Regions from separate parts of the Zafaria sp. Z1313 genome, predicted to be linked through region 3. Evidence: riboswitches for the same ligand, from Rfam matches in the RefSeq annotation. Region 3 holds a riboswitch; each other region holds the start of a gene.
The links. A riboswitch is a leader RNA that binds a small molecule or an ion and turns the genes downstream of it on or off. The one in region 3 is predicted to bind S-adenosylmethionine.
Positions count from the first base shown of each region.

Region 1: it holds a riboswitch for S-adenosylmethionine, as region 3 does, so the genes downstream of both, ACQ3I4_RS09930 (acyl-CoA dehydrogenase family protein) here and ACQ3I4_RS01415 (bifunctional o-acetylhomoserine/o-acetylserine sulfhydrylase) in region 3, are expected to answer to the same signal.
Region 2: it holds a riboswitch for S-adenosylmethionine, as region 3 does, so the genes downstream of both, ACQ3I4_RS15005 (hypothetical protein) here and ACQ3I4_RS01415 (bifunctional o-acetylhomoserine/o-acetylserine sulfhydrylase) in region 3, are expected to answer to the same signal.

Region 1 covers NZ_JBNWUK010000008.1:92,505-101,920, forward strand. Annotated here, with positions in the region: gene ACQ3I4_RS09910 (acetate--CoA ligase) at 1-2,038, opposite strand, end outside; gene ACQ3I4_RS09915 (ABC transporter permease) at 2,195-3,061, opposite strand; gene ACQ3I4_RS09920 (aliphatic sulfonate ABC transporter substrate-binding protein) at 3,061-4,125, opposite strand; gene ACQ3I4_RS09925 (ABC transporter ATP-binding protein) at 4,247-5,122, opposite strand; SAM riboswitch class I at 5,128-5,218, opposite strand; SAM riboswitch class I at 5,449-5,545, shown strand; gene ACQ3I4_RS09930 (acyl-CoA dehydrogenase family protein) at 5,551-6,867, shown strand; gene ACQ3I4_RS09935 (LLM class flavin-dependent oxidoreductase) at 6,986-8,407, shown strand; gene ACQ3I4_RS09940 (methionine ABC transporter ATP-binding protein) at 8,404-9,228, shown strand; gene ACQ3I4_RS09945 (methionine ABC transporter permease) at 9,221-9,416, shown strand, end outside.
Region 2 covers NZ_JBNWUK010000022.1:22,274-31,689, reverse strand. Annotated here, with positions in the region: gene ACQ3I4_RS15030 (MDR family MFS transporter) at 1-785, shown strand, start outside; gene ACQ3I4_RS15025 (acyl-CoA dehydrogenase family protein) at 929-2,074, shown strand; gene ACQ3I4_RS15020 (pyridoxamine 5'-phosphate oxidase family protein) at 2,082-2,522, opposite strand; gene ACQ3I4_RS15015 (App1 family protein) at 2,631-3,743, shown strand; gene ACQ3I4_RS15010 (acyl-CoA thioesterase) at 3,740-4,204, shown strand; gene ACQ3I4_RS15005 (hypothetical protein) at 4,212-4,673, opposite strand; SAM riboswitch class IV at 4,687-4,805, opposite strand; partial or broken gene ykgO (type B 50S ribosomal protein L36) at 4,877-4,999, opposite strand; gene ACQ3I4_RS14995 (GTP-binding protein) at 4,996-5,721, opposite strand; gene ACQ3I4_RS14990 (siderophore-interacting protein) at 6,008-6,844, shown strand; gene ACQ3I4_RS14985 (DNA-3-methyladenine glycosylase 2) at 6,849-7,775, opposite strand; gene ACQ3I4_RS14980 (methylated-DNA--[protein]-cysteine S-methyltransferase) at 7,772-8,428, opposite strand; gene ACQ3I4_RS14975 (RNA polymerase sigma factor) at 8,425-8,991, opposite strand; gene ACQ3I4_RS14970 (aldo/keto reductase) at 9,189-9,416, opposite strand, start outside.
Region 3 covers NZ_JBNWUK010000001.1:310,039-319,454, forward strand. Annotated here, with positions in the region: gene ACQ3I4_RS01370 (SIS domain-containing protein) at 1-259, shown strand, start outside; gene ACQ3I4_RS01375 (ROK family protein) at 283-810, shown strand; partial or broken gene ACQ3I4_RS01380 (PfkB family carbohydrate kinase) at 884-1,255, shown strand; partial or broken gene ACQ3I4_RS01385 (PfkB family carbohydrate kinase) at 1,366-1,671, shown strand; partial or broken gene ACQ3I4_RS01390 (class II fructose-bisphosphate aldolase) at 1,693-2,543, shown strand; gene ACQ3I4_RS01395 (DeoR/GlpR family DNA-binding transcription regulator) at 2,595-3,428, shown strand; gene tpx (thiol peroxidase) at 3,470-3,967, shown strand; gene ACQ3I4_RS01405 (CPBP family intramembrane glutamic endopeptidase) at 4,121-4,894, shown strand; gene ACQ3I4_RS01410 (VOC family protein) at 4,919-5,563, opposite strand; SAM riboswitch class IV at 5,712-5,829, shown strand; gene ACQ3I4_RS01415 (bifunctional o-acetylhomoserine/o-acetylserine sulfhydrylase) at 5,895-7,244, shown strand; gene metX (homoserine O-acetyltransferase MetX) at 7,274-8,437, shown strand; gene ACQ3I4_RS01425 (SGNH/GDSL hydrolase family protein) at 8,500-9,375, opposite strand.

The DNA of each region.
Region 1 (9,416 bases), on a different contig from region 3:
GGCTCGTCGTGTCGCCGAGGTCCGTGCCCTCGAACAGCTGCGTGAGCAGCCGGCGCATGATCTTCCCCGAACGGGTCTTCGGCACGTCGGGCACGAACACGATGTCCCGCGGCTTGGCGATCGGCCCGATCTGCTCCGCCACGTGCGCCCGCAGTTCGCGGACGACGGCGGCGCGCGCCTCCTCGCGCCCGTCTCCCGCACCGCCCGGGGCGGGCCGCTCCCCGGAGCCGGGCTCCGGCGTCGTACCCCCTCCCGGGATGAGCGACTTGTCCCGCGGGACCACGAACGCCGTGGCCGCGTGCCCCGTCGTCGGATCCGCCGTCGGGCAGACGCCCGCCTCGACGACGGCCGGGTGGGAGACCAGCGCCGACTCGATCTCGATCGTCGACAGCAGGTGCCCCGAGACGTTCAGCGCGTCGTCGGTGCGGCCCAGGATCCAGGTGTCGCCATCGTCGTCGAACCGCGCGCCGTCCCCGGCCAGGAACCAGCCCTGCTCCGCGTATTGTTCCCAGTAGGAGGTGTAGTAGCGCTCGGGATTGCCCCACACGGTCCGGGCCATGGCCGGCCCGGTGCGCGTGAGCACGATGTTCCCCTGCCGGCCGGGCGCGGTGCGGGTGCCGGATTCGTCCACGATGTCCGTCGCGACGCCGGGCAGCGCGCGCGTGGCGGAACCCGGCTTGAACGCGGCGTCCGTGGGCCGGGGGGAGAGCACCGTGGCGCCGGACTCAGACTGCCACCACGTGTCCACCATGGGGATCCCCGCGTCCGGATCCCCGGCGGCCAGCGCATCGCGGCCCACCTGCGTGCGCAGCCAGCGCCACGCCTCCGGGTTCACCGCCTCGCCCACCGTCCCGGCCAGGCGGATCGAGGACAGGTCGTGGTGGGCCGGGATGCCGTCCGGGAACCAGCCCATGAGCGAGCGCACCAGGGTCGGCGCTGTGTAGTAGCTCGTCACCCCGTAGCGCTCGATGATCTCGAAGTGCCGGCCCGGGTGCGGCGCGTTCGGCACGCCCTCGTAGATCACCTGCGTGACCCCGTTGGACAGCGGACCGTAGAGCTCGTAGGTGTGCGCCGTGACCCAGGCCAGGTCCGCCGTGCACCAGTGGACGTCCTCCGCCCGGCGCTCCGGGTCCGGATGGGAGAACAGGAACTCGTGGCTCCACGACGCCTGGACGAGGTAGCCGCCCGTGGTGTGCACGAGGCCCTTCGGCTTCCCCGTGGTGCCGGAGGTGTACATGATGAACAGCGGGGTCTCGGCGTCGAAGGCCTCCGCGGCGTGGGTGCGGGGCTGGGCGTCGACGACGTCGTGCCACCACAGGTCCCGGCCCTCGGTCCAGTCGATCTCCAGGCCCGTGCGGTTCACGACCAGGACGTGCTCGATGTTGTTCTCGCCCGCGACGGCGGCGTCCGCGTTGGCCTTGACCGGCACGGCGGCGCCCCGGCGGTACTGCCCGTCCGTGGTGACGAGGAGCTTGGCGCCCGTGTCCTCGACGCGGAAGCGCAGCGCCTCGGCCGAGAAACCGCCGAAGACGAGCGAGTGGACGGCCCCGATCCGGGCGCACGCGAGCGTGATCACGACGGTCTCGACGAGCACGGGCAGGTAGATCACCACGCGGTCGCCCTTCGCGATGCCGAGCGACGTCAGGGCGTTCGCGGCCTGGGCGACGAGTTCCGCCAGCTCGCGGTACGTCACGGTGCGGCGGTCGCCGGGTTCGCCCTCGAAGTGCAGGGCGACCTTGTCCCCGCGGCCGGCCGCGACGTGCCGGTCGGCGCAGTTCACGGCCGCGTTGAGCTTGCCGCCGTCGAACCAGCGCAGCTCCGGGCCGCGGCGCTTCGCGGCGTCCGTGCCCGTGGAGGAGTGGACCGTGTGCCAGGGCTCGGCCCACTCGAGCCGGTGGGCGGCCTGTTCCCAGAAGGCGAGGCGTTGGGCCTCGGTCCACGCGTGTTCGGCCGCCTCCGCGTCCGTCCGGGCGGGCGGGATGGCGGGCAGGGCCGGGGCAGGGGCGGCGGCTGTGGCGGTGGTCGCGGACGAGGTCATGATCATCTCCATCGGTTCTGGCGGTGGCGTAGGCGCGGGTTCGGGTGCCGCGGTGGGAAAGGTTCCCGGTTCTCGCGGGCCGGCCCCGGCGTGTCGCGCCGACACGCCGGGATTTAGCCGGCCCGGGCCGCTGGACGTGGGAAGTTTCCGAGGGCGTCAGGCCCAGCGGGCGACGGCCTTGCGCTCCGCGATGCCCAGCAGCGCGTCGGTGGCCTTGCCGATCACGGCGAGCAGGATGATGGCCAGCAGGAGCCGGTCGGTGCGCCCGTTGTTCTGCGAGTCCGTGAGCAGGAAGCCCAGCCCCATGGAGGAGGCGATGAGCTCCGCCGCCACGAGGAACAGCCAGGCCTGCGCCAGGGCCAGCCGCAGGCCGGAGAAGATCGCGGGCACCACGGCCGGTAGCTGCACGGTGGTCAGCAGGCGAAGCCCCTTGAGGCCGAACGCGCGGGCGGCCTCGACGAGGTTCTTGTCCACGTGCCGCAGGGCCAGGTAGATCGTGGTGAAGATCGGGAAGAACGCGCCGATCGCGATGAGCGTGACCTTCGAGTCCTCGCCGATCTTCAGCCACAGGATCAACAGAGGCACCCAGGCCAGGGACGGCACGGCGCGGAACGCCCCGATCGTGGGTCCCAGGAGCGCGTCGGCCCGCCGCGAGAGCCCGACGAGCGAGCCGACGGCCAGGCCCAGCGCGGCGCCGATGCCGAAGCCCAGCAGGACGCGCTGCACGGAGATGCCGATGTGCGTCCACAGCTCGCCGCGCTCGGCCAGGTCCACGCCGGCCGAGAGCACGGACAACGGGGCCGGCAGGCGGTTCTCGCTCACCCAGCCGAGCGTGCTCGACGCCTGCCACAGCGCCAGCAGGAGCAGCGGGACGACGGCGCCGAGCAGCACGCGCCGCCCGCGCCGCTTCCCGCCGGCCGTGCCACGCCGCGGGCCGGAACTCCCGGTGCCGGCGGATCCCCCGGCCGTGCCGCGGGCGATCGCCTCCTCGGCGACGGCGCTCGTGTTGGGGCCGAACGCCATCACGCCTCCTTGATGGTGGAGGCGTCGGCCTTCCCGGCGAAGGACGCCTCGACGATGCTCGCGATGGCCTCGTCGACGTCGGCCTGGGTCTTGACGTCGCCCGTGTCCACGAGGGTCGGGGCGATCGCCGTGAGGACGGTGACCTGGGCCTCGCCGGGTACGGGGTCGACGTCGAGGTTGGAGCGCTCGAGGATGACCTTGTCCGCGACGGCCTGGTCCAGCCCGGCGACGCCGGCGAGGATGGAGGCCGTCTCCTCCGGGTTCTCGGCGGCCCATCCGCGGGCCTTCTCGTAGGCGTCGACGACGGCCTGCGCGAGCTCGGGGGAGGCCTCCAGGAACTCCTCGGTGGCGTTGAGGAATCCGTAGGTGTTGAAGTCGAGGTTGCGGTAGAGCAGCGTCGCGCCGGCCTCCTCGGCCCCCGCCATGATCGGGTCGAGCCCGGCCCACGCGTCCACGGAGCCGTTCTCGAGGGCGGCGCGTCCGTCGGCGTGCTGCAGGTTCTGCACCGTGACGTCGTTGATGGACAGCCCGGCCTCCTCGAGCGCCTGGACGAGGAAGAAGTAGGGGTCGGTGCCCTTGGTGGCGGCGATCTGCTTGCCCTTGAGCTCCTCCACGGAGGTGATGGGCGATCCGGAGGGGACGACGAGCGCGGCCCATTCCGGCTGCGAGTAGAGGCTGACGACCTTGATCGGCGAACCGTTGGCGCGGGCCAGGAGGGCGGCGGAGCCTGCGGTCGAGCCGACGTCGACCGCGCCGGCGCGCAGCGCCTCGTTGGCCTTGTTCGAGCCGGCGGACTGGATCCAGTTCACGGTGACGCCGCGGTCGGCGAGCGTGGCTTCCAGCCAGCCCTTCTCCTTGATGACCAGGCTCAGCGGGTTGTAGGTGGCGAAGTCGATGTTCAGGGTGGTGGCGCCGGATCCCGCGGCGTCGCCGGCGGCCGTGGCGGCCCCGGCCTGCCCGGATCCCTCGCCGGCGCAGGCGGCGAGCAGGACGGCGGCGGCGCCGGCGGTGCCGAGGCCCAGGAGGCGGCGGCGGGACAGGTGGGCGGAAGCGGTGCGGGTCATGGAACGGTCCTTTGCTGTGGTGGTGATGGCGGGCGGCGTCCAGGGAACGACGCCGGGGCCCGGCTTCCCGGGGCCGCCCGGCTCGGGCGCGGCGCGGGGCCGGAAGTCGTGCGGGTGTGGTTCAGCGGCGGTGCGGGTCGACGCCGAGCGTCTCCAGGAGGGAGGAGCGCAGCGCGGCGAGCTCGGCCGAGGCGCGGTCCCGCGGGCGCTCGCCGGGGACCTCGAGGACCTGGGCGATTCCCGCTCCCTGGCCGCTCCCGGTGGGGCCGAGCACCAGGATCCGGTCGGCCAGCTGGAGGGCCTCGTCGACGTCGTGGGTGACGAGCAGGACGGTGGCCGGGTGGGCGCGGTGGATGTCCAGGAGCAGGTCCTGCATCTTGAGCCGGGTCAGGGCGTCGAGGGCGCCGAACGGCTCGTCGAGGAGCAGGACGCCGGGGCGGCGGGCGAGCGCGCGGGCCAGCGAGGTGCGCTGCGCCATGCCCCCGGAGATCTCGCGCGGACGGTGGCCGGCGTAGGGTCCGAGCTCGACGAGCTCGAGCAGTTCGTCGACGCGCTGGGCGGCCTCCGCCTTCGACGTGCCGCGCGGCAGCCCGAGCTCGACGTTGGCGCGGACCGACTGCCACGGCAGGAGCCGGGGTTCCTGGAAGGCGACGGCGGTGCGCTCGTCGAGGCCGTTGACCGGCTCCGTGCCGATCGCCACGCGCCCGGAGGTGGGAGCGTCGAGCCCGGCGACGGCGCGCAGCAGGGTCGACTTGCCGCAGCCGGAGGGGCCGAGGATCGCCAGGACCTCGCCCGCGGCGACCTCGAAGTCGATGCCGGCCAGGACCGTGCGCGCGGAGTCGCCGGAGCCGAACGAGCGGGTGAGGGCCTCGAAGGCGACGGGCAGCGCGGCCCCGGCGGCGGTCCGAGGCGTCCCGGGGCGTCCGGTCGGGCCCGGGGACTCCGGCGCCACAAGGCGTGCGGGCCCGGCGGTCGTGGGGGCGGGTGCAGCGGTCATGATCATCTCCATCGGTCCTGGCGGTAGCACCGGTCCCGGTCGGGGTGGTTGCTGCGGCGTCGTCGAGCCAGATCTCTCGGCCGCTCTGGATGGTTGCCCTTCCAGTGAACGTCACATGACGGCGGCGCGGCAAAGAATGGCGTCTTCGTTGCGAATTGTTTCGCGGGGTCCGTCCGAGGAGGTCGGTCGGTGAAGAATCCGCGTTGTTTGGCGGTTTCCCCGCCCTGATGTTCGATCCGTTCGCCGTGCTCGGCGCCCCGGGCGGGCCGGTCCGGAGGCCGTCGCGTTCGCGTCCGGGCCGCGATCGTGTCCAGAATGGACGCAACAAACCATCCAGAGCGGCCGAGAGATCTGGCTCCGTGACGCCGCAGCAACCCCTTCCCGGGAACGGGAGGAAGGTGCTACCGCCAGGACCGATGGAGATCGCCATGACTTCTTTGCCCGGGACCACCGACGCCTTCGACACCGTCCACGTCGCCGAGGGCCTGCCCGTCGACGAATCCGCGCCGCAACCGCGCCACCTGCTCAAGCTCACGCCGGGCGTCCCCGTGGGGGAGGCCTACGAGGAGCTCGCGGCGCAGTTCCGCCCCGTGTTCGCGGAGATCGCCGCGGGAGCCGCCCAGCGGGACGCCCAGCGCATCCTGCCATTCGAGCAGGTGGGCTGGCTCAACCGGGCCCGCTTCGGCGCCTTGCGCGTCCCGCGGGAGCACGGCGGCCACGGGGCCTCGCTGACGGACACGTTCCGCCTGCTGATCGAGCTCGCGGAGGCCGACTCCCAGGTCGCGCACCTGCTGCGCGCGCACATCGGCTTCACCGAGCTCGTCCTGAAGCATCCCGACGAGGCCGTGAGGGAGCGCTGGTTCGCGCGCTTCACGGCCGGCCAGCTCGTCGGCAACGCCTACACCGAGCGCGGCGGCAACCCCCTCGGCGGGCACAACACCGTCTTCGCCGAGGCCGGCGAGGGGCGGCTGCGGATCAGCGGGAAGAAGTACTACTGCACCGGAACGATCTTCGCCGACTGGGTCGCCGTCGCCGCCTCGCATCCGTCCGCGGAGGGGCGGCACGTCGGGATCGTCTCGACCCAGCACTCGGGCGTGAAGATCTTCGACGACTGGGACGGCTTCGGCCAGCAGCTCACGGGCACCGGCTCGACCCACTTCGAGGACGTCCCCGTCGACACCCTGCTCGGCCCCGAGGACCTGGCCGCCCACCCCGAGTCCGCCGTGTTCCAGCTGGTCCTGCTCGCCGTCCAGGCCGGCATCTGCCGCGCCGCGCTCGCCGACGCCCGCTCGGCCGTGCAGGCCCGCACGCGCGCGTTCAGCACGGGGACGGGCGTGCCGCCGCGGCGGGAGCCGCAGGTCCTGCAGGTGATCGGGGAGATCTCGGCGAACGCTTTCGCCGTGGACTCCGTCGTCGTCGCCGCCGTCCAGGAGGTCGAGGCCGTCCTCGCCGATCCGGGGCTGCGCCCCGAGGAGCGCTTCGCGGTCTGCGAGCTCGTCGCGGATCGGGCCCAGACCGTGGTCCAGCCGATCGTCCTGTCCTCGGCGTCCAAGCTCTTCGACGGGCTCGGCGCGTCCTCGACGGCCGCCGGCTGCAACCTGGACCGGCACTGGCGCAACGCCCGGACCATCGCCACCCACAATCCCGCCATCTACAAGGCCCGCATCGTCGGGGACTACGAGGTCAACGGCACCGCGCCGGCGTGGTTCGAGTCCGTCGGCGACGTCCCGGTCCGCTACGCGTAGGACGCCGCATGCCACCGTCAGCGCCGCCCGCGGCCCTCCGCGCCGCCCCGTCGGCGCCCCCGTCCGCAGAACCCGTCCCGTCCGGCACCGCCGGGACGGACCCGTCCAGGAGGACCCCATGAGCATTCCGCAACGCCGACACGTCCGCTTCAACGCCTTCGACATGAACTGCGTGGGCCACCAGTCCCCGGGCCTGTGGCGCCACCCGCAGGACCGCTCGGCCGAGTACAACACCCTGCGCTACTGGGCAGACCTCGCCAAGACCCTGGAGAAGGGCCTCTTCGACGGTGTGTTCATCGCGGACGTCCTGGGCACCTACGACGTCTACGGGGCCTCGGACGAGGCGGCGCTGCGGCAGGGCACGCAGGTCCCCGTCAACGACCCGTTCCTGCTGGTCTCCGCGATGGCCCTCGTCACCGAGCACCTCGGCTTCGGCGTCACCGCGGGCACCGCCTACGAGCACCCGTACCCGTTCTCCCGCCGGCTCGCGACACTGGACCACCTCACGGGCGGCCGCGTGGGATGGAACGTCGTCACCGGCTACCTGCCCTCGGCCGCGCGCAACATGGGCCAGGAGGACCAGCTCGAGCACGATGCCCGCTACGACCACGCGGACGAGTACCTCGAGGTCGTCTACAAGCTGCTCGAGGGCTCGTGGGAGGACGACGCCGTGGTCCGCGACCGCGCGGCGGGCGTCTTCACGGATCCCTCCAAGGTCCATCCGATCCGGCACGAGGGCCGCTTCTTCAAGGTCCCGGGCATCGCGATCACCGAGCCGAGCCCGCAGCGCGTCCCCGTCGTCTACCAGGCCGGGGCCTCCCCGCGGGGCATCGGGTTCGCGGCCGGAAACGCCGAGGCCGTCTTCGTGGGGGCGCCCACCAAGGAGCTGCTGCGCGCCTCCGTGGCCCGCATCCGCGACGCCGTCGAGGCCGCGGGCAGGGACCGCCACGACGTGCGGATCTACACGATGCTCACCGTCATCACCGCCGCCACGGACGCCGAGGCCCGGGCCAAGCACGACGAGTACCAGTCCTACGCCTCCGACGAGGGGGCCCTCGTCCTGCTCTCCGGCTGGCTCGGGATCGATTTGTCCCGCTACGAGCTGGATTCCCCGATCGGGGACGTGGAGTCGAACGCGATCCAGTCCGCCGTCGCGAACTTCCAGCAGGCGCGCAAGGACGACGGCAGCGCGTGGACGGTCCGCGACCTCGCGGCGTTCGCCGGGATCGGCGGCATGGGTCCGCGGATCGTCGGCTCCGGGGCCTCGGTGGCCGAGGAGCTGATCTCCTGGGTCGACGAGACCGACGTCGACGGCTTCAACCTCGCCTACGCGATCACGCCCGGCAGCTTCGAGGACGTCGTCGAGTTCGTGGTGCCCGAGCTGCAGGCCCGCGGCGCCTACCCCACCGAATACGCCCCCGGCACGTTGCGCAACAAGCTCTTCGGTGCCGGCGACCGCCTCAAGGACACCCACCGGGGAGCCAGGTACCGCCTCGCGCCCGCCGCGGCGTCCCCCGATCAGTCAAGGAGCACCCGATGATCAGCCTCCACGACGTCTCCACGGTCTTCACGACCGGCGACGCCGACTTCACCGCCGTCGACCGCGTCTCCCTCGAGATCCCCCGAGGATCCATCCAGGGGATCATCGGCTTCTCCGGCGCCGGCAAGTCCACGCTGCTGCGCAACATCAACCTGCTCGAACGGCCCACCTCCGGTCGGGTCGTCGTCGACGGGACGGAACTGACCGCGCTGGGGGACGAGGAGCTGCGCCGCGCACGGCACCAGATCGGCATGATCTTCCAGCACTTCAACCTGCTGAACAACCGCACCGCCCTGCAGAACGTGGAGCTGGGCCTGAAGTTCGCCGGAGTGGGCAAGAAGGAGCGCACGCGCCGCGCCCAGGAGGCCCTCGCGATCGTGGACATCGCCGACAAGGCGGGCTCCTACCCGGCCCGGCTCTCCGGCGGCCAGAAGCAGCGCGTCGCGATCGCCCGCGCCCTGGCCACCGAGCCGAAGGTGCTGCTCTGCGACGAGCCGACCTCCGCCGTCGACCCCCGCACCACCGCCTCCGTGCTGCAGTACCTCTCCGACATCAACGCGCAGCTCGGCATCACCACCGTGATCGTCACCCACGAGATGAACGTCATCAAGGCCATCGCGGACAACGTCGCGGTGATGGAGGACGGGCGGCTCGTGGAGCGCTTCGACCTGGCCGAGCTGGAGCGGCCCGGCTTCGAGCCGGCCACCGCGATCGGCCGCTACCTGATCTCCGACGACATCCAGCTGGACCGCGCCCCGCGCGGGAATGCTGCGCAGCGCGCCGCCGGACCGAACGCCACCGAGGAGCTCTCCCATGCCTAGCCCCGTCCTCGCCGCCGCGACGGCCAACACCACCGGGATCGACCTCTCCCGCATCGTCGAGCTCCTGCCCGAGATCGGCGTCGCGATGGGCCAGACGTTCGCCATGCTGCTCGTCTCGATCCCCCTCGCCGTCCTCTTCGGCACCCCGCTGGGGATCTGGCTCTACTCGATGTCCCCCCACGGGCTCA
Region 2 (9,416 bases), on a different contig from region 3:
TCACCGCGGCCGTGGCCACGCTGCTGATCTGGGTCTCGTTCGTCGGCCAGGAGGGCGGCTTCGCGTGGGCCTCGTGGCAGACGGCCGTGATGGTCGGCGGCTCGCTCGTGCTCACCGCCGTGCTGCTGTTCGTCGAAGGGCGGGTCCCCGATCCCGTGATCCCGCTGAAGATCATCAGCCAGCGCACCACCGCCCTGGCCATCCTCGCCTCCATCGCGATCGGCGTCGGCATGTTCGGCACGGGCGCGTTCCTCGGCCAGTACTTCCAGCTCGCCGTCGGCGCCACCCCGACCATGGCGGGCGTCTACACGATGCCGATGATCCTCGGAAACCTCATCGGCTCCGTGGTCTCCGGGCAGCTGATCAGCCGCTTTGGGCGCTGGAAGGTCTTCCTGGTCATCGGCTCCCTCGCCAACGTCGCCGGGCTCGGGATGCTCGGCCTCATGGACGCCTCCACGCCGTTCTGGTACCTCGCCGCGGGCATGGTGCTCAACGGGCTCGGCATGGGCATGATGCTGCAGAACCTGGTCCTCGCCGTGCAGAACACCGTGAAGGTCACCCAGATCGGCACGGCGAGCTCTTCCGTGGCGTTCTTCCGCTCCGTCGGCGGCGCCGCCGGGGTCGCCGTGCTGGGCGCCGTCCTCTCGGAGCAGGTCGCGTCCCGCGGCCCAGGCGCCCTCGGCGAGGCGACCGCCGTCGTCTTCCTGATCTCCGCGGCCGTGGCCCTCGCCGCGTTCCTCTGCGTGGTCTTCATCAAGGAGGTCCCGCTGCGGCGCTCGGTGTAGGGCCTGCGTGCCATGATGGATCCGCGCCGCAGCAACCGCACCCCCACGGCAAGGAGGCCACAGTGGACGCCCCGAGCAATGAGTCCCCCGCCGACGAGTTCCCCGCCCAGGAGTCCCGCGCGGACGGAGCGAGCCCGGCGGACCTGATCGACGTCGACGCCCTGCTCGGCCCGGAGGAGCTCGCCCTGCGCGCCGAGGTCCGCGGCTTCGTGGACGAGGCCGTCCGGCCGCACATCGGCACGTGGTACGACTCCGCCCGCTTCCCGGCCGAGCTCGTGCCCGAGCTCGGGCGCCGCGGCCTGCTCGGCATGCACCTGGAGGGCTACGGCTGCGCGGGCCGCAGCGCGGTCGAGTACGGGATCGCGGCCGCCGAGCTCGAGGCCGGGGACTCCGGGATCCGCACGTTCGTCTCCGTCCAGGGCTCGCTGGCCATGACGGCCATCCACCGCTTCGGCTCCGAGGAGCAGAAGAGGCGCTGGCTGCCGGGCATGGCGGCGGGGGAGCTCATCGGCTGCTTCGCGCTGACCGAGCCGGACTCGGGCTCCGACCCCGGATCGATGCGCACGACCGCCCGCCGGGACGCCTCCGGCGACTGGGTGCTCAACGGCGCCAAGCGGTGGATCGGGCTCGCGAACCTCGCCGACGTCGCCGTCGTCTGGGCGCGGAGCGACGACGGCATCCGCGGCTTCCTGGTTCCCGGCCGGACCCCGGGCTTCACGGCCACCCCGATCGAGGGCAAGCTCTCGATGCGGGCCTCGGTGCAGTGCGGGATCGAGCTCGAGGACGTGCGCCTGCCCGCCGACGCGGTGCTGCCCGGGGCGCTGGGGCTCAAGGGCCCGTTCACGTGCCTGAACGAGGCCCGCTACGGGATCGCCTGGGGGGCCATGGGCGCGGCGCGGGACAGCTTCGAGGCCGCGCTGGACTACGCGCAACGGCGGATGCAGTTCGGGCGGCCGCTCGCCGCCTACCAGTTGACGCAGGCCAAGCTCGTGGACATGGCGCTCGAGATCAACAAGGGCTTCCTCCTGGCGCTGCATCTGGGGCGCATGAAGGACGCGGGCACGCTCTCGCCGCAGCAGATCAGCGTCGGCAAGCTCAACAACTGCCGCGAGGCCATCGCGATCGCCCGCGAGGCGCGCACGATCCTCGGCGGCAACGGGATCACGCTCGAGCACTCGCCGCTGCGCCACGCCAACAACCTCGAGTCGGTGCGCACCTACGAGGGCACCGACGAAGTGCACCTGCTCATCCTCGGCCAGCGGCTCACGGGCCACGCGGCGTTCCGCTAGGGCGGGGTCAGGACTCGTCGAGCTGTTCCGGCTGGTTGCCGAGGAGGAAGTGGCGGCCCGTGACTTCGCGCGGGGTGATCTCCACCCACGTGTCCTTGAGGGTCTGGACCCAGGGGCGGACGCCGGCGGCGCGGGCGAGCTCGATCTCCGCCTCGGTCTCCAGGACCCGGGCCGTGCCGCGGACGACGACGGACCAGGCCTGGTCGCTCAGGATGCCGTCCGACTCGAACGCGACCGTCGGGTTGATGGTGAGCCCGGCCAGCTTGTTCCCGGGGGCCGTGCGGAAGTAGAGCTTCCCCTCGTGGGCCGCGTGGTTGACCGGGACGATGTCCACGTTGCCCGCGACGCTGAGCGCGATCCGGCCATGGTGGGTGCGTCCCAGCAGCGTCCAGCACTGCTCGGTGTCCAGGATCATGACGGGCTGGCCGTCCTCGTGTTCAAACATCATGCCGCCCATTGTTCTACAGAATGTAGAAGAATGCGAGGGGTTTTCGGTGCCCGTTTCCGCCGCCGCGCGGTGACGGCCCCACGGCCGCGTGCGTGAAAGACTGGGGCCATGGCAGCACCGAACACCGTGAAGCACGCCCGCCACCTGGGGGTCCGCCTTGAAGACGGATGGCACGCGTTCCGCGAGCGAGGCGGCCGGAGCCGCGGACTCGTGGCCACCGTCCTGCCCTTCCGCGGCTACGGCGTCAGCGGGGCCGACGGCTGGGTGCGGGTCTTCGCACGTATCGTCCTGGCCCGGCCCGGCGCGTTCACGAACGGCCTGCCCAAGTCCAAGGTCGTCTCCGACGGCGTCCGCGGCTGGAGGAACTTCATCTCCCCGCCCATCCCGCACGCCGAGGTCGTCGCGGAGATCGGCGGGCGGACCTTCCGCGTCGACGCCGACCGCGGAGGCGTCCTCGACGTCAAGATCACGGTGGACCTGGCGCCCGGCTGGCACGCGGTGACCCTGCGCAGCGAGTCCTCGGAACCCGCGGACGTGTCCGTGTTCGTCGTCGACCGCTCGATCGACTTCGGGGTCGTCTCCGACATCGACGACACCGTCGTCGTCACCGCCCTCCCGCGCCCGCTGCTGGCCGCGTGGAACTCCTTTGTGCTCAGCGAGCACGCGCGCGTCGCGACGCCCGGCATGGCCGTGATGATGGAGCGGCTCATGCGCACCCGCCCGGGATCCCCGGTGCTCTACCTCTCGACGGGCGCCTGGAACGTGGCCCCGACCCTCACCCGCTTCCTCTCCCGCAACCTCTACCCGGCCGGAGCGCTCCTGCTGACGGACTGGGGGCCGACCGAGGGGCGCTGGTTCCGCTCGGGGCAGCAGCACAAGGTGGACCAGCTGCGCCGCCTGGCTGCCCAGTTCCCGCACATCAGCTGGCTCCTGGTCGGCGACGACGGACAGCACGATCCGGAGATCTACGCCGAGTTCGCCCGCCGCCACCCCGGGCAGGTGCGGGCGATCGCGATCCGCCAGCTCACGCCGTCGGAAGCCGTCCTGGCCGGCGGCCGCTCGATGGGCACCATGGACTCCACCCCGGGGACGCCGTGGGTGTACGCGCCGGACGGTGCCGGGATCTGCGAGGGCCTCGAGCGGCTGGGGCTGCTGGAACCCGAACGTGTCGCGGGGCCGCCCACCTCGGCGATGCCCGTCCTGCCGCGGAAGACGCCGTGAGCGGGCGCCGCCTGAGCGTCGGCGTGCCGATGCGGTGGGGCGACATGGACGCCTACGGCCACATCAACAACGTCAACCTGGTCCGCATGATGGAGGAGGCGCGGATCGCGGCCTTCGGCGTGCCGGGCGGGACGGGCAAGCCCGGCGCCGAGCCCGTCGTCGAGCTGTTCTCCACCGTTCCGGCCGACACGCAGACGCTCGTCGTCGAGCACCGGGTCCGCTACGTGGCCCCGCTGGACTACCGCAACGTCCCGGCCCGGGTCGACGTCTGGATCAGCTCGGTCAAGCCCGCCTCGTTCGACATCGCCTACGAGTTCCACGATCCCGTCGACGGCGGCGTCTGCGTGCGCGCGATCACGACCCTGGCGTTCTTCTCCACTGCGGAACAGCGACTGCTGCGCATCCCGGCCGAGCACCGCGAGGCGCTCGCCGGGTTCCTTGGAGAGCCGCTGTTCCGCTGAGGGCGGCTCAGGCCCCGCTGTGCAGCAGGCCCGCCGTGACCTCGACGAACCGCAGGCCGAGTTCCGGATCGTGCTCCAGATCGCACGGGGCCAGCTCGTCGCTGGAGAGGCTGAAGTAGCGGCGGCCGGCCCCGACGCCGGGGTCCTCCGGGACGCCGAGGATCCGGGCCGCCTCGTTCCAGGCGCAATGCCACCACAGCGTCTCGAACGGCTCGGAAGCCCAGCGCACGCGGTGGTCGAGCCGTTGGCCGGCCAGGTTCAGGAGCCGGACGATCTCGGCCACGTCATGGGCCGTGTAGCGTGCGACCTTCAGACCGGCCGTCATCACGGCCACCCGGAAACCGGGAAGGAACGCCGTGACGTGGGCCGGTTGCCACGCGGTGGGGTCCTTCCGGGCGCGGGCCAGGCGGAGCGGGTAGATGTCGTGTCCGTCGCGGTAGCTGCGACAGCTGCCGTCGGGTGCGTTCATGAAGGTGTGCCTTCCGTTGCTCTTGCCCGGAGCGGTATTGCACCGGACCGCTTCGTCATCCGAACCACCCGTGAAGCATGGGGTTGGTGCGCGGCCGGGTCGGAGCCCTGCGTGTGGCCGCATCTCGTGAAGCTGCCTCCATCCTAGCGGCCCGGTGCGACGCTTCGGCAAGCAACGCACCGGACCGCACCGGACCGGGACGGTCAGCCCTGGCGCGCCTTGAGCCGCGGATTGGCCTTGTTGATGACGAACGTGCGGCCGCGGCGGCGCACCACTTGCGCGCCGGGCTGCTACTTGAGGGCGCGGAGCGAGTTGCGGACCTTCATGGGGTTCCTCCTGGGATCGTGCTGCCGTTCTCGGACGGAGCGCCGTGCGGCGCCCCGGTGGTCCCGGCGCGGGACAGCTCCGCGTCGGTGAGTTCGCAGGCGGCGAGGGCCGCGGCGGCCTCCTCGGCGGCACCGGCCATGTCCGGGCCGGTCATCAGGAGCCGGGTCCCGGCCGCCCGCCGGCCCCACGTGCCGAGGTGCTCCATCCAGACGCGGGGTCCGATCCCGGTCACGCCGAGCCGCGCGGTCGGGGAGTCGGCGAGCCAGACGTCGCCGCGCAGCCAGGCGACGCCTTCGGCGATCCGGGGCAGGGTCGCGCGGAAGCGGTTCGCCTGCAGAGGCCGCCCGGCGCGGAGCTCCACCGTGCCGAAGGGTCCCCGGGAGCCAGGCGTGGGCGGCTCCGTGCCCGGCCCGAGTTCGGCGTGGAGCAGGCGGGCCCGTGGGGGCGATCTCGGCGATGAGCTGCATGCCTGGACGAACCCCGCCCCACCGGACTGGCAGCCCGCGGAGCCGCCGCCGAGGAGGTGGGCGAAGAGGCCCTCGACGAGGAGCACCTCGCGGCACTGCGCGAACGCCTCGATCAGGAACTCGCCGGCCGTGCGGTCGTCGGCGGGCAGGCTGCTGAGCCCGGATTCCCAGAGCGTGTGGCGGTCCCAGAGCTGGTCCTCGACGGATGCGGGGTCCACGGCCAGGGCGAGCGCCCGGGGATGTCCGTGCGGCATAGTACCCGTTCGCCTTCGAGCAGGTCGTGCACCACGACGACCGCGTCGGGGTGGTCGGCGCGGAGGCGGGTGAGCGCCTGGTCGCGGCAGTGGAAGTCGAGGGAGGAGAGGAGATGGAGGCTCACGCGGCCAGTCTATTGAGAATCATTCTCAAGATGCAAGCCGCCTGGAGTCCGTCCGGGACGCCGTCCGGGGCGGGGGCGTTTGCATTGACGGGATTCGTGGGATTGGGTGGACAAAAGGCAACCGCCGGCCCGCGGCCGGCCCGAAGGAGTGTGTCCTCAGCATGAGCGTTTCCCCCGCCCCGCGTCCGCAGCGCCCCCAGACCGTCCTCGAGGTCCTCGCCACCGAGCGGCTCTCCGAGCACATGGTGCGCTTGACCCTCGGCGGCGAGGGCTTCGCCGGCTACCAGGACAAGGACGCCACGGACAAGTACGTCAAGCTGCTCTTCGCCGATCCCGCGCTCGGCCTCGAGCCCCCGTACGACCTCGACGAGCTCCGCTCCCGGCTGGAGCCCGAGCAGATGCCCGTGCGCCGCACCTACACCGTCCGCTCCGTCGACCCGGACGCCGGGACGCTGCAGATCGACTTCGTCGTCCACGGGGACGAGGGCATCGCCGGTCCGTGGGCGGCCGCCGCGCAGCCCGGCGACAAGCTCTGCTTCAACGGCCCGGGTGGGATGTACTCCCCGGACCCGGCGGCCGGTTGGCACCTGTTGGCCGGAGACGAGTCGGCCCTGCCCGCGATCGCCTCCGCGCTCGAGGCCATGGGGCCGGACGCCCGCGGCATCGCCTACCTCGAGGTGGCCTCTGCCGCCGACGAGCTCGAGCTCTCCGCCCCGGCGGGCATCGAGCTGCGCTGGCTGCACCGCGGCGGCACGTTCAGCCCCGAGACGACGCGGCTGGCCGCGGCCGTCATGGCGGGGCAGTGGCTCGACGGCGACGTCCAGGTCTTCGGGCACGGCGAGCGGGAGATGATCAAGGCCCTGCGCCGCTACCTCGCGGACGAGCGCGGGGTCCCGCGCCAGCGGATGTCGCTCTCCGCCTACTGGGCCCACGGCCGCGCGGAGGACACCTTCCAGGCCGAGAAGCGCGAGCCGATCGGGCAGATCTTCCCGGAGTAGGCGCCTATCCGGGCAGCTGAGCCGCCCAGCAGTGGAACAGCGCGTAGGCGCGGTACGGGCTCCAGGCGTGCGAGCGCTCCTCGGCCGCGCGCGCATCGACGCGTCCCAGGGCCCGGCGGAGGACGAGGTCCCCGGGCGTGAACGCGTCGGGGTCGAAGCCGGCCCGCACGGCCAGGTAGTCCGCGGTCCACGGGCCGATCCCGCGCAGGCCGAGCAGTTCCGCGCGGGCCAGCGGGAACCCGGGGCCGCCGCGGGGATCCAGGCCCGCTACCGGCATCGCCGCGGCGAGGGCCGCCATCGCCGCGTGCAGGGTCAGGGCCCGCTGCCCCGTGATGCCGACGGCGGTGTGCAAGTGCCCGGGGTCCGTCTCCGCCAGCTCGGCCGCGTCCGGGAAGATCCGCAGCCCGCCGGGCCCGTCGCGGCCGAAGGCCTGCACGAGCCGGCCCGAGAACGTCCGGCACGCGGCGAGCGAGACCTGCTGGCCCAGGATCGTCGTCGCGAGCGCTTCGACGGGATCGAGGAACCCCACGCGGCGCAGCGAGGGCCGGGCCGCGACGAGCGGGGCCAGCGCGGGATCGCGCCGCAAGTGTCCGACGACGGGGCCCAGGTCCGCGTCGAGGTCCAGCCAGGCGCGGATCCGGGAGGCCAGCTCGTCCGCCCAGTCCGGATCCCCGCCAGCCGTCGGGGTGCCGGGCCCCCGGGCGTCGACGAGGACCAGCTCCCGCGTGAAGCGCAACGTCGCCTCGACATAAGCCGTGGAACAGGGGACGAGGCGGCGGAAGGTGGCCCCGGCGTCGTCCGGGTCCGTCCCGGAGGCCAGCTCGACGCCCGGCACCGCGTGGGCGCGCAGCACCGCGAGCACGTGGAGCGGATCCAGCCCGCCCGGGCCCGGCTCGAGCTCGAGCCGGACGGACTGCGCGGCAGCGCTCACGCGGCCGCCCGCTCGAGCTCCAGCAGCGCGGCCTTTGCCTCGGGGCCGCCGAGGTAGCCGCCCAGGGTGCCGTCGCTGCGCAGGACGCGGTGGCACGGGACCACAAGCGGCAGCGGGTTGGTGGCGCACGCCGTGCCGACCGCCCGCACGGCCCGCGGACGGCCCGTCGCCCGGGCGATCTCCGCGTAGCTCGCCGTGCTGCCGTAGCCGATGTGCGGCAGGTATTCGTGGACCTCGCGCCGGTAGCCGCTCGAGAGCGCGCGGTCCAGCGGCAGCTCGAAGCCGCGCCGCCGGCCGGCGAAGTACTCCTCGAGCTGGCGGGCCGCCGTGTCGAGCCGCGTGCCGCCAGCCAGGATCCGCGGACCCAGCCGGGCCGCGAGGTCCCCGAGCACCGCCTCGTGCCCCTCGGCGGCGAACGCGACGCGGACCAGGCCGCGCTCCGTCGCCGCGAGCAGCAGCGGGCCGAACGGGGAATCGACGGTGCGGTAGGAGGCGTCGAGGAGGCCTTCGGACTCGGCACGCGCTGCCAGCCGGTCGCCCAGGGCGGCGAGGACCGCGGGGCCGGCCCCGAGCCCGGGGAGCAGGCCGGATGGAAACCCCCCGGGGAGATCGGGCTGCCGGTCGGCGTCGTGGGAGCGGGATCCGGTGTTCATCGTGCGGCTCCTTTCGGGGACTCGGTGGGTTCGGTGGACGCGCTGGCCCCGCTGACCACGGTGGACCCGTTGGCCGAGTTGGCCGCGTTGGAGGAGAGCGCCGCGCGCAGCTTGGCGACGCCGTCGGCACATGCCCGGCGGGCGGCTTCCGGCGTGCCACCGAGGATGTCCGCGACCTCGCGGTGCGGCAACCCGGCGACGTGGTGGTAGGCGACGGCGGCGCGCTGCTTGGGCGGCAGGCCCGCGAGCGCCCTCCACAGACCCTCGTCCGGATCGGTGGCGATCCCGAGCGTGGAGTGCCGCTCCGGGAGCACCTCCGCCGGGACGGGGCGCCGCGCCGTCGCGCGGACGGCGTCGATGGCCTTGCGGTGCGCGATTGTGACGAGCCAGGCCTCCACGTTGGCGTCGGCCGGCAGGCCGGGGTAGGCGCGGAGGGCGGACAGGAAGGTCTCCTGCCATGCGTCCTCGGCATCGGCGTGGGGGCCGAGGACAGCGCGGCAGACGCGCAGCACCATCGGGCCGTAGGCCTTCACGAGGTGGTCAAAGGGCTGGTGGGTGTCCATCACCGGGTAGACGCGCGGAGTCCGCGGAACGTGAGGTCGGGGTCCCTCGCGCCGGCCTCCGGGCCGGTAGGGGCCACGTGGTCCGGTCCGGCCGGCCTCACGTCAGCCGGCCAGGGCGCGTCCACGTCAGCCGGCCAGGGTGAGCCCACGTCAACCGGCCAGCGCGCGTCCACGTCAACCGGCCCTGCGAGCCCGCGTCAGCCGGCCCGGGCGGCACCGGCCGGGTCCTGCGCGGACGGGAAGTCCTCCGAGTCGATCGTGGCCTGCTGGGCGGCGTTGTAGCGGTGACCGTGGACTGTGTCCTGGTTGACGAGGGCGTCCAGCTCCGCGAGCGTGGCGGCGTCCAGGACGACTTCCTCGGCGCCGAGGTTCTCCCGGAGGTGCTCCAGGCTCGTGGTGCCGGGGATCGCCACGACGTGTTCGCC
Region 3 (9,416 bases):
CGAGGAGACTCCCCGGGAGCTCCTCGACGCCGCGCCCGGCCGCGTCACGTGGGTCTTCGGCGAGGCGCCGGAAGGCCTCGACGCCGACGTCGCCGCGACCGGTGCCACCTACCGCGCCGACGGCGGGCACCCGCTCGCCACCCTGGCCCGCGTGCACAAGACGACCCTCGACCGGGCGCGCGCCCGCGGCCTGGACCCGGACGCCCCCCCGCAACGCAACCTGACGCGCTCCGTCATCCTGGAGCCCGGGCGGGCCTGAGGCCCCGTCCGCGCGACCACGCCATGACCACGACCCCGCGACCGCATCCGGCGGCACGCCACCTGCTCTTCGACGTCGGGGGCACGGACATCAAGTCCGCCCTTGCCGACGCCGACGGGCGGCTCATCGACGTCGCCCGGACGCCCACGCCCCGCGACGCCTCCGATCCCGGCGGCGCCGTCGTCGAGGCCCTCGCACGCCTCACAGCCGAGCGCGGGACCGGGGGGCTGCGCTCGGCCGGTGTCGTGCTGTGCGGGATCGTGGACGAGGCGGCGGGAACCGGTGTCTATTCCGCGAACCTCGGCTGGCGGGACTTCCCGTTCCGGTACCGCTTGGGGGCGGCGCTGGGGCTCCCGGTCGGCCTGGGGGACGACGTCGGTGCCGCCGCCGAGGCGGAGCTCGCCCTCGGCGTGGGCCGGGACGGCGCGGGGGCCGCGCCGGCCGACGCGGCCATTGCCCGGCGCTACTCCGAGGCCGCCGGGACCCCCGTCGGCGGCGCCCGGGACGTCATCGAGCGCGCGGCGGCCTCGCCGAGGCGGGCGACGCGCTGATCGCCCCGCTCCGCGACGCCGTCGGGGCCCGATTGTCCTTCCACCGCAAGCCGCGGATCGCCGCGGCGCGGTCATGATCCTCACGGTCACCGCCAACCCGGCCCTCGACGAGACCTATCAGGTGGACGGGATCGATCCGGATGGGACGCACCGCGTCGACGCCCCGGCCTCGCGGGCCGGCGGCAAGGGGCTCAACGTGGCCCGCGTCCTGCACGCGCAGGGCGTGCCCGTCACGGCGCTGGCCACGTGTGTAGGGCCCGTCGGCGCGGCCTTTGCCGCGGAACTCGAGTCGAGCGGCATCCCGCACCACCTCGTCCCGGTCGCCGGCACGACGCGGCGCAGCTTCGCGCTCGTGCAGCCGGACGGGCGGACAGCGGTCTTCAACGAGCGCGGCCCGGCGCTCGAGGCGGCCGAGTGGTCGCGACTGCGCGACGCGGCCGGGACCCTGCTGGCCGGGGCGTCCGTCGTCGTCGCTTCCGGAAGCCTGCCGCAGGACGCGCCCCGGGACTTCCACCCGTGGCTCGTCGCCGAGGCCAGGGCCGCCGGGCCCCGGTCATGGTCGACACCTCGGGACCCGCGCTCCTGGCCGCGGCGCGGGCCGGCGCCGACGTGCTCAAGCCGAACCACCACGAGCTCCTCGAGGCCACCGGGGCGCCGGACCTGCCCACGGCCGCGGCCGCGCTCCTGGAGCTCGGGGCCCGCTGCGTGTTCGCGAGCTCGGGCGAGGACGGGCTCGCCGTGTTCGACGCCGCCGCGCCCGGCCGGTGGATCTCCGCGCGGTTGCCCGCCCCGCTGAGCGGCAACCCCACGGGGGCCGGCGACGCCGCGGTCGCCGCCATCGCCGCGGGACTGCTCGAGCCGGACGCGAGTCCGGAACGGCTCCTGCGTCGCGCGGCCTCCTGGTCCGCCGCCGTCGCCGCGCGCCGCTGCCAGGGCGCGTTCAACGTGATCCACCTCGAGACGGCCGATGCGCTCGTGGCCGCCGCCGAGGAGGCCCGGCTGCCGGTCATCCTGCAGATCTCGGAGAACTGCGTGAAGTACCACGGTGCGCTCGAGCCCATCGCCGCCGCGTGCCTCGCGGCCGCCCGCGGCGCGACCGTGCCCGTCGCCGTCCACCTCGACCACGCCGAGAGCGAGGAGCTCGCGCTCGCCGCCGTCGACCTCGGCTTCGGCTCCGTGATGTACGACGGCGCCCACCTCGACTACGCCGACAACGTCGCCGCGACGCGCCGCGTCGTCGCCTACGCGCACGAGCGCGGCGTGTACGTCGAGGCCGAGCTGGGCAAGGTCGGGGGCAAGGACGGAGCCCATGCGCCGGGGGTGCGGACCGACCCGGGGGAGGCGGCGGCCTTCGCCGAGCAGACCGGAGTGGACGCGCTCGCCGTGGCCGTCGGCTCCTCCCACGCGATGCTCGAGCGCAGCGCCTCTCTGGACCTGGAGCTCATCGCCCGGCTCGACGCCGCGCTGGACGTCCCGCTCGTGCTGCACGGCTTCTCCGGCGTCCCGACGAGGTGATTTCCGCGGTCATCGCGGCGGGCATGCGCAAGATCAACGTCTCCACGCATCTGAACCGCTTCTTCACCGAGGCCGTCCGCGCGCACCTCGACGCCCACCCGGCACTCGTCGACTCGCGCAAGTACCTCGCCGAGGGCCGCCGCGCGATGTCCGCGGAGGCCGCGCGGCTCCTGACGCTCTTCGCCGGCGCGGACCGCGCCGTGCCGGCCGCCCGCTAGATATGCTGCTAGGGCGGCGCGCGGTGGGCGCGGGAGCGACAAGGAGCGGGAATGCAACGCAGTGAACGCCTGAGGGAGATCCTCAACCTCCTCGCGGAGGAGGGCCAGCTGGAAGTCGGCGACGTCGTCGATCGGCTCGGTATCTCGCCCGCGACGGCCCGGCGCGACCTCGACTCCCTCGCCGCGCAGCGCCTCCTGACCCGCACGCACGGCGGGGCGACGACGAACACCCTCTCCTTCGACCTGCCCGGGAAGTACACGCGGGACGCGGCGGCCGGACGCAAGCGGGCGATCGCGGCCTTCGCCGGCTCGCTCGTGTCACCGGGGATGAGCATCGGGCTGACCGGCGGCACGACGTGCAGCGCGATCGCGACGCACCTCGGCCTGCGGGAGGACCTCGCCGATCCCTCCGGGCAGCCCGGCATCACGGTGGTCACGAACTCGGTCAACATCGCCACGACGCTCGCGGTCCGCAGCCACGTCAAGGTCATGGCCACGGGCGGCGTGCTCAACCCCAGCTCGTACGAGCTCGTGGGCTCCTTTGCCGAGCAGTCGCTGCAGCGCGTCAGCCTGGACCTGGCCTTCATCGGCGTCGGCGGGATCGACGCGGAGGGCCCGACGGTCCACGACGAGGCCGAAGCGGCGGTCAACTCGCTCATGGCGGCCCGGGCGGCCCGCGCCTACGTCGTCGCGGATTCCTCCAAGATCGGCCGGCGCGCGTTCGTCTCGCTCGAGGGCGCGCGGTTCGGCCACGTCGTGACCGACGCCGACCTGGACGAGGCACAGCGTGCGCTGCTCGAGGGCGCCGGCTACGAGGTCGTCGTGGCCGAGGACGCGGCCGACGACGAGCGGCCGGCCGCCGACGCGGCGCAGGGCGGCGCGTAGCACGGACCGTGACGCCGGGCCGTCCGTGATAGACAGGAGTCATGGCAACCACCGCATTCAGGGGAACCCCCGTCCAGACCATCGGCGAGCTTCCGACCGCCGGCACCACCGCCCCGGGCTTCGAGCTCACCGCCGCGGACCTGTCCGCGCTGAGCAGCGAGGACCTGGCCGGGCGCCGGGTCGTCCTGAACATCTTCCCGAGCATCGACACGGGCGTCTGCGCCGCGAGCGTGCGCCGCTTCAACGAACTCGCCGCCTCGCTCGAGAACACCGCCGTCGTGTGCGTCTCCGCCGACCTGCCGTTCGCCCTGTCCCGCTTCTGCGGCGCCGAGGGCATCGAGAATGTCGTGGCCGGTTCCACCTTCCGCTCCGCGTTCGGGCAGGACTACGGCACCACGCTGATCGACGGCCCGCTGGCGGGCCTGCACGCGCGCTCCGTCGTCGTCCTGGATGCGGACCGCACCGTGCTGCACACCGAGCTCGTCCCCGAGACCGGCCAGGAACCGGACTACGACGCCGCGGTCGCGGCCCTGGCCTAGCAGGCACCACCGGCCACGGGCCACGGACAGCCCGGCGGAAGCGCGCCACCACGCGGAGCCGCCGGGCTGTTCCGTGCCCGGGGGCCACCGCTTCCGGCGCAGGGGGGAGCTCGGTGCCGCCCCGGGGCCGCAGGGGCCGTAGGCTGGGTGACCATGAAGCACCCCGAGCCGCCCGCCGTGGGCACCGAGCGGAACATGCTGCGGGCCCAGCTGCTTCTGGTCCTGGCCCTCTCGCTCGGCCAGTCCGCCGTCTACGCCGTTGTGAACCTGCTGGACAAGCTGTCCCGGGAGCCGCTCGCGCAGCAGACGACGCGCATGAACACGAGCCTGAACGACCGGCAGTACTTCGACCTGACGTACCAGCTCCTCGACATCGGCTTCTCGCTCGTACCCGTCGCGCTCGTCTTCTTCTTCCTGCACCAGGCCGGACGCAACGGCTTCCGGCTGTTCGGCTTCGATGGCCGCCGCCCGTGGCCCGACGCCGGCTGGGGCCTGCTCCTGTTCGGGGCGATCGGCGTCGGCACGCTCGGCGTCTACGCGGCGGGCCGGGCCCTGGGCATCACCACGGCGATCGTCCCCGCGGCCCTGGATCCGTTCTGGTGGACCATCCCCGTGCTCGTCCTCTCCGCGGTGCGCCACGGGATCCTCGAGGAGGTCGTCGTCGTCGGCTTCCTCTTCCACGTGTTGCGCCGGATCGGCTGGGGCCCCTGGGCCGTCATCGTCGCCAGCGCGCTGTTCCGCGGCAGCTACCACCTCTACCAGGGGTTCGGGCCGTTCATCGGCAACGCCCTCATGGGACTCGCCTTCGGCTGGTTCTACCACCGCTACGGCCGGGTCATGCCGCTCGTGATCGCCCACGCGCTCCTGGACTCGGCCGGGTTCGTCGGATACGCGCTCCTGGGGCCCGCGATCGGCATCGGTTCCTAGCGGGCCCGCCTTGCGGGCCGTGGGCTAGAGGGTGACCGGGCCGTTCGGCGTCTCGAAGGTCACGGACAGGATGCCGGGGGTGCCGTTCGGGGCCTGCCACTCGACGTCCACTCCCTCGAGCGGGTTCTTCTCCGGCGTGCCGAGCCACTCGCGGACGCGTTCGACGGAACCGGCGATCGCGATGCGGCTGATCCGGCCGGCCGGATCCAGCGCCTTGGAGGGGTGCAGCTCCTCGGTGCCGTCGTCCCAGCGCAGCATGTAGGGCACCTGCGGGTCGGCGATCAGGCCCTTGATGCCGATCTGCTGCCACGTGAGCTCGCGGCCGTCGGGGAACTTGCGATTGCCGGGGACCGAGGCGCGTCCGAGCCGCTCCTCGAAGGGGGCGAGGTCCTCCACCGCCACGCACCAGCCCATCCAGCCGCCGCCCATTTCCGAGCGGGCCCTCACGGCCTGCCCGAACGGGGCCTTGTCCGAGGCCGGATGGTTCAGGACCTCGACGACCTCGAGGTACTGCTTGTTCTCGAGCGGGAAGATCACGTTCCGCGTCCCGAACCGCGGATGGACACCGCCCTTGACCGATTCAAGCCCCAGCTGTTCTTCGATCCTGGCCGCCGTGGCCGCCAGACCGTCCTGTCCGCACGCATATGAAACATGGTCCAACCTCATCATGGGTTCATGATGGCACTTTGTGATGTGGGTCTCGACTTAGGCTCCCCTTGCTTGTGGCGGCCGCGGAGGCGCGTCCGCTTTCACGCCGCGTCATATTCGCGCGGCGCCGCTTGCGGCCCCGCCCGCTCCCGGGCCAGACTGGATCCCAGGTCATGAGTGCCAGCGCTAAACCCCGGTTTGCTGGCCGGCAACCCTCCACTCGCGGTGGGGTGCCCCGGGTGAGGACCGGGCCGAGCATCAATCCCGATGCCCGGCAAGCGCGGGTCACGACCCCGTCGGCAGGCACGGCCGCCGGACGGGGGAACGGCCCTTCGATGGAAGGGAAGCCACCATGTCCAACCACTGGAACTTCGAGACGCGCCAGATCCACGCCGGCCAGAGTCCGGACGCGGCCACGGGCGCCCGGGCCCTGCCGATCTACCAGACCACCTCGTTCGTCTTCCCGAGCGCCGAGAGCGCCGCGGCCCGCTTCGCGCTGGCCGAGCTCGAACCGATCTACACGCGCATCGGCAACCCCACGCAGGAGGCCGTGGAGAACCGCATCGCGGACCTCGAGGGCGGCGTCGGCGCGCTGCTCCTGTCCTCGGGGCAGGCCGCGACGACGTTCGCGATCCTGAACGTCGCGGGCGCCGGCGACCACATCGTGGCCAGCCCGAGCCTCTATGGCGGGACGCAGAACCTGCTCAAGCACACGCTCGCCCGCCTCGGCGTCGAAGTCACCTTCGTCGCCGACCCGGACGACCTGGGGCTGTGGCGCGACGCCGTCAAGCCCAACACCAAGGCCTTCTTCGGGGAAGTCGTCTCCAATCCGCGCCAGGACGTGCTGGACATCGAGGGCGTGAGCGCGGCGGCCCACGAGGCCGGCGTGCCGCTGCTCGTGGACAACACGCTGTCCACCCCGTACCTGGTCCGCCCGATCGAGTGGGGCGCCGACGTCGTCATCCACTCGGCGACCAAGTACCTCGGCGGCCACGGCACGGCGATCGCCGGCGTGATCGTGGACGCCGGCCGCTTCGACTACGCCGCGGATCCGGAGCGGTTCCCGGGCTTCAACACCCCGGACGAGTCCTACAACGGACTGGTCTTCGCCCGCGACCTCGGCGTGGACGGGATCCTCGGGGCCAACCTCGCCTACATCCTCAAGGCCCGCGTGCAGTTGCTGCGCGACCTCGGTTCCTCGGTGGCGCCCTTCAACGCCTTCCTGATCGCGCAGGGCCTCGAGACCCTGAGCCTGCGGGTCGAGCGCCACGTCGCCAACGCCCAGAAGGTCGCCGAGTGGCTCGAGGCGCGTTCCGACGTCGTGTCGGTCGCCTATGCGGGGCTGCCCTCGAGCCCGTGGTTCGAGCGCGGACGCAAGTACGGTCCGCGCGGCACGGGAGCCGTGATCGCGTTCGAACTGGCCGGCGGTGCCGCCGCGGGCCAGGCCTTCATCGACGGGCTGCAGCTGCACTCCCACGTCGCCAACATCGGCGACGTGCGCTCCCTGGCCATCCACCCGGCGTCGACCACGCACGCGCAGCTGACCGAGCAGGAACGCCGCTCGGCCGGCGTCACGCCCGGCCTGGTCCGGATCGCCGTGGGCATCGAGCACGTGGACGACATCATCGCGGACCTGGAGGGCGGCTTCGCGGCGGCCTCCGCCGCCGACGCTCCGGCCGCCGACCTCGAAGCGGTGAAGTGAGCATCGACGTCGACACCGCACGCGGCACGATCGGACGGGGCGGCCAGGCGGCCGCCCCGTCCGGCGTGCCCTCCGGCGACGGCATCCTGCGCGTGCTGCGCACGGGCGCCTTCGCCTTCGAGACCGGGGGGTTCCTGCCCGCCGTGGACCTCGCCTACGAGACGTGGGGGAGGCTCAACGCCGACGCATCGAACGCGGTCCTGCTGCAGCACGCCCTGACGGGGGACACCCACGTGGCGCGCGGGGACGGGGCGGAACCCGGGTGGTGGGACGGCTTCATCGGCCCGGGTCGGACCATCGACACGGAGCGGTACTTCGTCGTCGCCGCCAACATGGTCGGCGGCTGCTACGGCAGCACCGGGCCCTCGTCGCCCGATGCCGACGGCGTCCCCTGGGGCTCGCGCTTCCCGTTCACGACGATCCGGGACTCCGTACGGCTGGAGGCCCGGCTCGCCGACGAGCTCGGAATCGACCGCTGGCATGCCGTGGTCGGCGGTTCGATGGGTGGCGCGCGCGCCCTCGAGTGGGCGGCCGAGTTCCCGCACCGCGTCGGGCATTGCGTCGTGGTCGCCGCGACGGCGCAGGCGAGCGCCGAGCAGATCGCGTTCGCCCAGGCGCAGTCGGCGGCGATCCGGCTGGATCCCGGCTTCGCCGGCGGGGACTACTACGACGCCGGGGCCGACCCGGGCGGTACCGCCCAGGGGGCGCGGGGTCCGGTCGGCGGGCTCGGCATCGCCCGCCGGATCGCGCACGTCACCTACCGTTCCGAGCCCGAGCTCGAGTCGCGCTTCGGCCGCGCCGCGCAGCCCGGGGAGAGCCCGCTCGGTTCGGCGACGTCCGAACGCGGGCGCTACCAGGTGGAGAGCTACCTGGACCACCAGGCGGACAAGCTCGCGGCGCGCTTCGACGCCAACAGCTACCTGGTCCTGACCGAGGCGCTCATGAGCCACGACGTCGGCCGCGGCCGGGGCGGCGTGGAGGCGGCGCTCGCGCGTCTGGATTCGACCCGCTTCTTCATCGCCGCGGTGACGAGCGACCGGTTGTACTGGCCGGAGCAGTCGGAGCGCCTCGCGGCGCTCCTGCCGGGCCGTCCGCCGGTCCACGCCATCGACTCGCCGATCGGGCATGACGGCTTCCTCACGGACATCACGCAGCTCGACGCGCCGCTGCGCGCCACGGTCTTCGCCGGCTGAGCCGCGGGAGCGGCCGGGCCCCGGACCCCTCCACCCGGCGGGGCCGGGCGTGCGTCCCGCGCCTAGCCTTCCCCGTGCTGCCGCTCGGGATCGCCGGCGCCCACCGTGCCCGTCGAAAGCGGGGAGGCGAGCGGGCGCTTGGCGGTGACCCCGTCGCCGCTGGAGCGGCCGCGCAGGCGGCGCAGGACCCAGGGGGTCAAGTGGGTCCTGGCCCAGACGAGGTCCTCGCGGCGGGCCTCGCGCCAGGGCTTCGGCACCACGGGCTTGACCTGCAGGGGCTCGAGCTCGTGCGCCACGTTGAGGGTGTCCAGGAACATCGCGGCGATCGTGTGGTGGCCCAGCGCCGAGAAGTGCAGCCGGTCCTCGGCCCACATGGCCGGGTGGTGCAGCTCGCCGAGGGACCAGAGGTCGGCGACCACGGCGTCGTGCCGCGCTGCCACGGTGCGCAGGTTCTCGTTGTAGATGGCCACGCGCCCGCGCCGGGTGTTCAAGACGGGGGTCGTGCCGATGTCGGGGCCGTTGAACAGGACGACAGTGGCCCCGGTGGCCGCGAGGTCGCCGATGAGGACGTCCATCTCGGCCGCGAGCGCGTCGGGGTCGCCATTGGGCCGGATCACGTCGTTGCCGCCGGCGCAGATGCTCACGAGGTCGGGCTTGAGCTCGATCGCGGGGCCGACCTGCTCCTCGTGGATCTGCCGCAGCAGGCGCCCGCGGATCGCCAGGTTGGCGTAGGCGAAGCCCTCCACGCCGCGGCTGAGCTCCTCGGCCGCGCGGTCCGCCCAGCCCCGGCTGCCGCCGGGGGAGGATGGATCCGGGTCGCCGATGCCCTCGGTGAACGAGTCGCCCAGGGCCACGTAGCGCCGCCAGGGATGCCGTTCCACGTCACGGGCGTCGTCGCCGACCGTGTCGGACCAGGGGGAGGTCTTGTGGTTACTCACGGGTACATCCTCGCAAATCGAGGCCCTCGGCGCCATGCCGG